Regions from separate parts of the Telluria sp. BA11 genome, predicted to be linked through region 3. Evidence: predicted binding sites of a transcription regulator. Region 3 holds the regulator's gene; each other region holds the start of a gene.
The links. Region 3 encodes sigma-54, which starts transcription at its own class of promoters, with help from an activator protein. Its sites were predicted from a motif close to TGGCANGNAANCTGCTTT; they were not measured.
Positions count from the first base shown of each region.

Region 1 (3,275 bases), 1.3 Mb from region 3:
CCGCGACGATGACGAGCCATGCGGTGCCGATCGCCAGCCGCACGCCGGTCAGGATGTACGGCAGCGCCGATGGGAGCAGGATCTTGGTGAGGATCTTCCACTCCGACAGGTTCAGCACGCGCGCCACGTTCATGTAGTCCTGCGGCACACGCTGCACGCCAACGGCCGTGTTGATGATCATCGGCCAGATCGAGCAGATGAAGATCGACCAGATCGCCGCCGGGTCGGCCGACTTGAACACCAAGAGGCCAATCGGCAGCCAGGCCAGCGGCGACACGGGCTTGAGCAGACTGATGATCGGGCCGAACATGCGGCTGACAAACTGCACGCGCCCGATCACGAAGCCCAGCGGAATGCCGATCAGCGCCGCCAGGCCGAAGCCGATCGCCACGCGCTGCAGCGACGCCAGCACGTTCCAGCCGATGCCCTGGTCGTTGGGGCTGTTGCGGTAGAACGGATCGGCAAACAGTTCGAGCGCTGCCTGCCACGTGACCAGCGGCGACGGAAACGCCTCGTTCTGCGCGGCGATCACTTGCCAGACCAGCAGCACGAGCGCGATGCCGGTCAGCGGCGGCGCCACGCGCCGGACTGCCGTGGCAAACGGCTGTGCGCGACGCGCAGCAACGGTGCTGGCTGCCGGCTTGCGCGGCGTCACCGTGCGCGCCGGGCCGCTGACGGCCACCGGCACTGGCGCCGGCTCGTTGGGAACGGATTTCAACAGGGCATTCATGACGGCTCCTCGCAGTACGGGTGGATGGTCAAGCCTTGACCTTGAACGACGCGGCATACGCCTGTGGGTTCTTGCCATCCCACACGGTGCCGTCCATCAGCTTCGATGTGCGCAGCAAGCTCGCCGGGACCGGCGTCTTCGTCATCGTGGCCGCGTCCTTGTACAACTGGACCTGGTTGACCGCCGTGGCCACCGCCAGGTAATCCGGATCGCTCTTGAGCAGGCCCCAGCGACGATGCTGCGTCATGAACCACATACCGTCGGACAGGTACGGGAAGTTGACCAGGCCATCGTTGTAGAACTTCATGTGGTTCGCGTCGTCCCAGGTCTTGCCCATGCCGTTCTGGTAGCGGCCCATGATGCGCTGGTCGATCGCATCCTTGCTGGTGTTGACGTACGACTTGGCGGCGATCACTTCGGCCATCTTGTTCTTGTTGGCCAGCGACGCATCGATCCACTTGCCCGCCTCCAGAATGGCAGCCATCATCGCGCGGCACGTGTTCGGATTGGCCTTGGCAAATTCCAGCGTCGAGCCCAGCACCTTCTCGGGGTGGTCGCGCCAGATGTCCTGGGTCGTCGTGGCGGTGATGCCGATGCCGTCCATGATGGCGCGGTGACCCCACGGTTCGCCCACGCAGAAGCCGTCCATGTTGCCGATGCGCATATTGGCTACCATCTGCGGCGGTGGCACCGTGATGACCTTGGCATCCTTCATCGGATTGATGCCGTTGGCGGCGAGCCAGTAATACAGCCACATCGCGTGGGTGCCGGTCGGGAAGGTTTGCGCGAACGTGTAGTCGCGCTTTTCGGTGCGCATCAGTTTGGCGAGCGAGGCGCCGTCGACCGCGCCCTTGGTGGCCAGTTGCTTCGACAGCGTGATGGCCTGGCCGTTGTTGTTCAAGCCCATCAGCACGGCCATGTCCTTCTTCTGGCCGCCAATGCCCATCTGCACGCCGTACAGCAGGCCGTACAGCACGTGGGCGGCGTCGAGGTCGCCATTGGCGAGCTTGTCGCGCACGCCGGCCCATGAGGCCTCTTTGCTCAGCACGAACTTGACGCCGTACTTCTTGTCGAAGCCCAGCACCGACGCCATCACGACCGATGCGCAATCGGTCAGCGGAATGAAGCCGATCTTGATCTCGGTCTTTTCCGGTTTGTCCGACCCCGCTGCCCATGCCCCGCCCCCGGCCAGCCCCAGCAGGCTGCCGGCCGCTGCCAGCGACGCACCCTGGATGATATTGCGGCGCGTCCCATCGACGTTCGTCCCGGTAGAAGGGTTGCCCTGCGCTTGACGCTGTTGATTTTCCATTGCGAATCCCAAAAAGTGATCAGGCAAAAAAAAACGGCTACCCCACATGAACGTGTTCATGCGTTGGTAGACGTCGTTGTCCGGGGAGGCGGGGCCAGCGTTGGCATTCACCTCGTGCGCTCCGTTGCGCATTACTCATTACGCAAGCTTCGTGCCAGTGACCGCCGCAGAGTGAGCGTACGAATGGCCGCTGCTGCGGTGCACCGCAGCATGGCGCGCGCGGCGCACTACGATCGCGCAGCGCCTCTTTTTGGACGGTCCTGCAGGCCGGGCAAGCCCGCTGTCCGTACGCGCGCACGGTTGACAACGTGGCCTTCCACAACCCAATGCGTGCATGCTAGGATTGTTTATTGCCTCAAACACAAGCACGAGTACATTACTACCACTACTGACCTTGCACCGCCGGGGCCTGCAACTGGAGCCATTTATGCACACCGAACAAGTCCAGCGTCACCGCACGCCGATCCATACGGCGACCGCCGTCGACCGCAGCAATCCAAAAAAGCCACGCCGTCATATCGCGAAAGACATCGTCGCGAGCAGTCGCCGCCTGCGCCAGCGCATCGGCGTGGTTGCCGTCGTCTGCATCAGCCTGGCCACGCTGCTGGTGGCGTTCGAGTAAGCCGGGCATTACGCCCCGCCTTGTGCCTTGCCTGGCGCCTTGCCCGCGCCGCAATGGCCGGGCTATACTGCGCCGTCACCCGTTCAGCCAGGATTGCATGTCGCTGTTGCACACCTTACGCATCACCCACACCAGCACGGCCCTGCGCCGGCTGCTCCTGTGTGCGTGCGCGCTGATCCTGGCACTGCAACTCATCGGCAGCTCGTACCACGAGCATGATCTGGCCGAGCAGCTGTCCGACTGTGTCAGCTGCCAGGTCGCCGCCCACGCCACGGCGGACCTGCCGGCCGTGTCACCACAATTGCTGGCCGTCTTCCTCGCGGTCGTCTACCTCCTCGCGCGCCTGCCGCGCCCTGCGCCGTTCTACCGGCGCCAGTACCTGATCCCTTCCCCCCAGGCGCCACCACGCCACCAGTCCGTCCACTGACTCGTCTTGCCCCGACGCGGTCACTAACGTGACGTGACGGCGTCGCGGCGCGAGTCATCTCCGTCCCGTTTGCCGGCGCCGCACCTGCGCGTCTGCAACGAGCGCGCACGCTGCATGCGTGCGCCGGCATAGCTTGTTTACTTTGAAAGAACACGATGACCATGACCACTCCTGCCATGGAAGCGAC
Region 1 covers NZ_CM155275.1:4,362,016-4,365,290, reverse strand. Annotated here, with positions in the region: gene ntrB (nitrate ABC transporter permease) at 1-730, opposite strand, end outside; gene AC1MGT_RS19170 (CmpA/NrtA family ABC transporter substrate-binding protein) at 759-2,039, opposite strand; gene AC1MGT_RS19165 (hypothetical protein) at 2,467-2,661, shown strand; gene AC1MGT_RS19160 (hypothetical protein) at 2,759-3,088, shown strand; gene AC1MGT_RS19155 (ABC transporter ATP-binding protein) at 3,250-3,275, shown strand, end outside.
Region 1: a site for sigma-54 is predicted at 2,179-2,196, ahead of AC1MGT_RS19170 (CmpA/NrtA family ABC transporter substrate-binding protein). Genes of this name have one in related genera too.

Region 2 (3,275 bases), 1.9 Mb from region 3:
GCTGCGCAATCGAGGTGCGCGACGCCATGCCAATGGTCGAATCCATCGCCGCCTCGGTGCTGCGCAACCCTGGCGCACTGATCGGCCTGGCGCGCCTGAAGACCGCCGACAATTACACGTACATGCATTCGGTGGCAGTCTGCGCGCTGATGATCGCGCTCGCGCGCCAGCTGGGCCTCGACGACCATCTCGCGCGCGAACTGGGCCTGGCCGGCCTGTTGCATGATGTCGGCAAGATGGCCGTCCCGGCCGAGGTGCTCAATAAACCGGGCAGCCTGACCGAGGACGAGTTTTGCGTCGTGCGCGGCCATCCGGCCAAGGGCCACGCCATGCTGCTGGCTTCGCCCGGCGTCGGTCCGGTTGCACTGGAAGTGTGCCTGCACCACCACGAGCGCCCGGACGGCCGGGGCTATCCGCATCGGTTGTCGGGTGACGATCTGGGCCTGTATGCGCGCATGGGGGCTGTCTGCGATGTGTACGACGCCATCACGTCGAACCGCCCCTACAAGGCGGGCTGGTGCCCGGCCGATTCGCTGCGGCGCATGGCCGAATGGGCGCGCGCCGGGCAATTCGACGAGGCGGTGTTTGCCGCCTTCGTCAAGTGCCTCGGCATCTATCCCGTGGGCACGCTGGTGCGTCTGCAATCGGGCCGCCTCGGCGTCGTTGCGGAACAGCCCTGCGGCAAATCGCTGCTGCTGCCCAAGATCAAGGTGTTCTTCTCGACCCGTGCACGGACTTATATCCGGCCGGAGCTGATCGACCTGGGGGCGCCGGGCGCGCGCGACGCCATCGTTGGATGCGAGAACGCTGCAGATTGGGGCTTGCGAGACATTGACCGGTACTGGCTTGGCGATGGCGTCGCGAAGGTGCCCTGAATTGACACAGAGAATACTTGGGGCAATTCGACCGGACTAGCTGACGGTTTGTCAGCGACCCGGGCTGCGCGCGACGCAGTGCTTTGGCCACGGCGTCAATCGAACCGCTGTCGTTCTTTACTGCAGCGTGGTACAGATGCTCACCTGGGCGCAGAGGTGCCAGCCTTGGCGCATACTCACAATACAATAGATGAGCAGTATTCCAAACAAAAGAATTTCTACGTAAAAAATTAAATTTTCTGCGAGCACTTATAGCGACGGGTGAATCAATCATGGAGATTCATTCAATTAACAATAATTTACCAAATGGAATAAATTGTTATTATGCTTGTCGGTAAAATTTACACAACTACCAATTAGATAATGGCTGTATTTACAAGCGGTTGTTAACTAAGGATTTTATTGATGTGGCCCAGTTATTGCTTACTAAAAAAGCTCATCCACCAACTGGGGAAATATAATGAAAAACATGTTTGCTAAACTGTCAGTAGCAGCTGCGTTGGTAACGTGCGGTGCCGCTCAGGCAGCGCCAATCCCATATTCACCTGCAGGTACGGAAAACACTCAGCCGTATACATTTGTTGCAACATCCACCGGTATTGTAACGGGCTATTTTGCCGGCTCGACAGCGAATTACACGAATGAAGTGTCCATGCTTGTTAATGGTGTAGCCACCGGCGTTTATGGACTGAATAATCAGACATCGGTATATGGTCAGTCATTCGACTTCGGGCCTGTTGTTCAAGGCGACGTCCTGGTGTTCGTTCTAAAGAATCTCGAACCAGGCAATGTTGGGCCGTGGTATTCCCAAACCAGTCTGAATAGCGACTTGGTCAACCATGTTTATTCGTCTAACTACGCTGGTGATGCAAATATGATTGCCGGGATCTATGTCGCTTTCGAAGATCTGAATAATGGCGGTGACTTTAACTACAATGATGTAAGTTTTGTTTTCGCCAATGTCTCGGAAGTTCCTGAGCCCGCATCCGTCGCCTTGCTGGGGCTCGGTTTACTGGGTCTCGGAATGAACCGTCGCAAGAAACAGCACAGTGCGTAAGTAACGCTTGTTACCTATCGGCTGGCGGCTGCAAATAGCGCTGGCATGATTTATTACTTCAGGCTGCTCATTATCGAGCAGCCTTTTCCGTTTTGGCCAGCCAGAGAAAATCATACTCACACCGGCTCTTCCTGCGCTGGCCGGCTGACAGCGCGCCGGCGGCGACCAGTGCTGTGCAAGGGTATTCGCAAGGGGGAAAGCTTCGGAAACGAAAAAGGCCAACCTCTCGGCTGGCCTGACTCGTTGATTCTATTGGTCGGGGCGAGAGGATTCGAACCTCCGACCCCGTGCACCCCATGCACGTACGCTACCAGGCTGCGCTACGCCCCGACTAGTCAATAATTATATCAGAGCCACAAAAAAAATCTTGCGCTTTTGCCATACCCATCGCGGCGGTATGGCCCGGCGCTGACTTCCGCTTATTTCCGCTTACTTCCACTCCCCACGCAACGTCATCACCTGCTGCTGCAGATATTCCGGCGTCGCCAGCTCCGGTGCTACTGGCGTGCCCACCGCCAGCGACAGTTGTGAGCGCATGCCGCGTGCGATGCGCCGGCCGAACAGGTTGCCCTGGTCACGTGTAAACCAGCTGCCCCACAGGCCGCGCAGCGCCATCGGGATCACCGGCACCTTGTTGCGCTCGACGATCTTGGTGATGCCGCTCCGGAATTCGCTCATCTCGCCCGTCTTGGTCAGGCGCCCTTCCGGGAAGATGCAGACCAGCTCGCCGTCATGCAGTGCGTGGGCGATGTCGACGAAGGCCTTTTCCATCGTCCACGGGTCTTCCTTGGCCGGCGCGATCGGGATCGCATTGACGGCGCGGAAAATCCAGCGCAGGAACGGCGTCTTGAAGATGCGGTGATCCATCACGAAACGGATCGGGCGCGGGCTGGCTGCGTTGATAACGATCGCATCGACGTAGCTCACGTGATTGCAGACCAGCACCGCCGGGCCGTCGGCCGGGATGTGCGAGGTGTCGATCATGCGCACGCGATAGACGGTATGGATCAAAATCCAGGCCAGGAAACGCATCAGGAATTCCGGCACCAGCGAGAAGATATAAATCGCCACCACCACATTGAGCAGCGCCGTGGTCAGGAAGAGTTCCGGAATCGAGAAGCCCTGTCCCAGTAGCAGGATCGCCACGCCGGCCGAGGCCACCATGAAGACCGCGTTGAGGATGTTCATGCCGGCAATCGTGCGCGAGACGTGCTTCTGGTCGCAGCGCGTCTGGATCAGCGCGAACAGCGGCACAATGAAGAGGCCACCGAACACGCCGATCATCACCAGGTCGAACAGGATACGCAAGGCGCCCGGCTGGCCCAGCAGCGCCAGCCAGTCGA
Region 2 covers NZ_CM155275.1:1,122,093-1,125,367, forward strand. Annotated here, with positions in the region: gene AC1MGT_RS04920 (HD-GYP domain-containing protein) at 1-875, shown strand, start outside; gene AC1MGT_RS04925 (DUF4114 domain-containing protein) at 1,336-1,932, shown strand; tRNA gene AC1MGT_RS04930 (tRNA-Pro) at 2,186-2,262, opposite strand; gene AC1MGT_RS04935 (MFS transporter) at 2,362-3,275, opposite strand, start outside.
Region 2: a site for sigma-54 is predicted at 1,284-1,301, ahead of AC1MGT_RS04925 (DUF4114 domain-containing protein). Genes of this name have one in related genera too.

Region 3 (3,275 bases):
CGGCGGGCGCGGCACGCTGATCCTGGCGCCCAAGCGTGCGCCGGCCGGAGGCACGCAATGACGGAACTGAACGATCGCAGCACGCTGGTCGTCAAGGGCCTGCAGAAAAGCTATGGCAAGCGCCTGGTCGTGCGCGATGTGTCGCTCGATGTCGAATGCGGCGAAGTGGTGGGTTTGCTGGGCCCGAACGGCGCCGGCAAGACCACCTCGTTCTACATGATCGTCGGCCTGGTGCCGTCGGACGCCGGCTCGATCAGCATCAACGGCACCGACATCACCAGCCTGCCGATCCACCGCCGCGCAGTGCTCGGCCTGTCGTACCTGCCGCAGGAAGCGTCGGTGTTTCGCAAGCTGACGGTGGAAGAAAACATCCGCGCCGTGCTCGAACTGCAGAAGGTCAACGGCAAATCGCTCACCAAAACCGAGATCAGCGACCGCCTCGATACCTTGCTGGCCGACCTGCAGATCGAGAAGCTGCGCGAGAACCCGGCGCTGTCGTTGTCGGGCGGTGAGCGGCGCCGCGTGGAGATCGCGCGCGCACTGGCCACCAACCCGCGCTTCGTGCTGCTCGATGAACCGTTTGCCGGCGTCGATCCGATCGCCGTGATCGAGATCCAGCGCATCGTGCGCTTCCTCAAGGAGCGCAAGATCGGCGTCCTGATCACCGACCACAATGTCCGCGAGACGCTCGGCATCTGCGACCGCGCCTACATCATCAATCAGGGCGCGGTGCTTGCATCCGGCCGCCCCGACGATATCATCGCCGACGAATCGGTACGGCGCGTGTACCTCGGTGAACATTTCCGCATGTAAGCCATACTCAATTGATGAAACAGTCCCTTCAGCTCCGCACTTCGCAGCACCTGGCGCTCACGCCACAGCTGCAGCAATCCATCCGGTTGCTGCAGCTGTCGACGCTCGAACTGCATCAGGAGATCGAGCAGATATTGGGCGATAACCCGCTGCTCGAAAGGCTCGATGACCCGCTCGATCATTCGGTGCGCTTGCTGGCCGATGGGGCCATCAACAATGCGCCGGCACCGGGCGAGGCGCCGCCGGCGCCAGGCCAGCAGGCCGAGGGTGAAGGCAGCGCGCCGGCCGAGGGCGAGGGCGCTGAAGGCGGCGCGGTCGATGGCGAGCGGCCCGACAACGACTGGAGCGAAGGCAGTGGCGCGTCGTCCGGCAGCGCCAGCAGCGACGACGAAGACGGCCGCCCGCAGCTGGAGGCATGCGCCATCACGCTGCGCGAACACCTGATGGAACAGGTGCGCGAAACGCTGCTGTCAACGCGCGACCGCGCGCTGGCCGAACTGGTGATCGACGCGCTCGACGACAACGGCTACCTGGAAGAACCGCTCGACGACATCCACGCACGCCTGCCCGAAGAACTCGAGGTCGACCTCGACGAACTGCGCTGCGCGCTGGCGATGGTGCAGAGCATGGACCCGGTGGGCGTTGGCGCGCGCAGTGCGGCCGAATGCCTGGCGCTGCAGATCCGGCGCATGCCGGGCGTGCCGATGGTCACGCGCCGCATGGCCCTGAAGATCGTCGAAGGCTACCTGACCTGGTTCGCGCAGCGCGAATACAGCAAGCTGAAAAAAGCGCTCGATTGCGACGACGAAGACCTGCGCGAAGTGCAGGCCGTGGTCCGCCAGTGCAATCCGCATCCGGGCGCCGCGTTTGCGTCGAACGTGTCAGATTACGTGGTGCCGGACGTGATCGTGCGGCGCGCCAAGAACGGCTGGGCAGTCACGCTGAACCAGGACGTGATGCCGCGCCTGCGCGTCAACAGCCTGTACGCGACCATGCTCAAGCAGGGCCGCAGCGAGAGCCAGATGGGCGCGCAGATGCAAGAGGCGAAGTGGCTCATCAAGAATATGCGCCAGCGTTTCGACACGATCCTGCGTGTGGCCGAGGCGATTGTCGAGCGCCAGCGCAACTTTTTCAGCCATGGCGCGGTTGCCATGCGGCCCCTTGTTTTGCGTGAGATAGCTGATACACTAGGTCTGCACGAGAGCACGATCTCTCGTGTCACAACCCAGAAATACATGCTGACCCCGCACGGCATGTTCGAGTTGAAGTATTTCTTCGGTAGCCACGTTGCCACCGAAGCGGGCGGCGAAGCATCCTCAACGGCAATCCGTGCGCTCATCGCACAATTGACAGGAGCAGAAGACCCTAAGAATCCATTATCCGACAGCAAGATCGCGGAAATGCTCGGGGAACAAGGCATGGTCATTGCTCGCAGGACGGTCGCAAAATACCGTGAAGCGCTCAAGATCCCCCCCGTCAGTCTCCGCAAAGCCTTGTAACAACGCCGCTCATACAGTCTGTGCCTTCAGCTCCTGTGTGGTGCAAGCGACGTGACATCTTCAAAGGAGTGTGTATGAACCTCACCATCAGTGGTCACCATCTCGAAGTAACCCCTGCCATCCGTGAATACGTTCAGAATAAGCTGGAACGCATTATTCGCCATTTCGATCAAGTCATAGATACCCACGTCTTCCTGGCCGTCGATAACCTCACTGAAAAAGAAAAAAGGCAAAAAGCTGAAATCAATGTCCAGGTGTCGGGCAAGACCCTGCACGTGGCGAGCGTCGCGCAAGACCTGTATGCCGCGATCGACATGTTGATGGATAAACTGGATCGACAAATCCTGAAGCACAAGCAGATGCTCAAAGACCATAACCGCACAGCGATCAAACGCCTGGACGTCGACGAAGCAGACGTCGCTGCCGCCTGATCGAGCGCAGGTCACCACCGCCAGGGGCGTCTTTTCGGGACGCCCTTTTTGCATCCCGTTGCCGGTAAAATACGTGTTTCCTTTCGATGGATCACGCCATGTCCGAACACGTCCTGACCCGCATTGCCAACCGCACCGGCATCATCACCCTCGACCGGCCGAAGGCGCTCAATTCGCTGTCGCTGGACATGGTGCGCGCGCTGACCGCGATCCTTCTTGACTGGCAGTGTGACGCTGCCGTCGATGCCGTGGTGATCGCCAGCAGCAGCGAGAAAGCACTGTGCGCGGGCGGCGATATCCGCTTCTTCCACGAGGTCGGCAATGCCTCGCCACAAGGCGGCAGCGCACTGCTCGAGGATTTCTTCACCGAAGAATACGCGCTGAACCACCTGATCCATTTTTACCCGAAACCGTATATTGCGCTGATGGACGGCGTGGTCATGGGCGGCGGCATGGGCATCGCGCAGGGCGGGCCCGATTGCGGCCTGCGCATCGTCACCGAGCGCACGAAGATGGCAATGCCCGAGGTGAA
Region 3 covers NZ_CM155275.1:3,025,098-3,028,372, forward strand. Annotated here, with positions in the region: gene lptA (lipopolysaccharide transport periplasmic protein LptA) at 1-61, shown strand, start outside; gene lptB (LPS export ABC transporter ATP-binding protein) at 58-813, shown strand; gene AC1MGT_RS13310 (RNA polymerase factor sigma-54) at 828-2,312, shown strand; gene hpf (ribosome hibernation-promoting factor, HPF/YfiA family) at 2,387-2,743, shown strand; gene AC1MGT_RS13320 (enoyl-CoA hydratase/isomerase family protein) at 2,842-3,275, shown strand, end outside.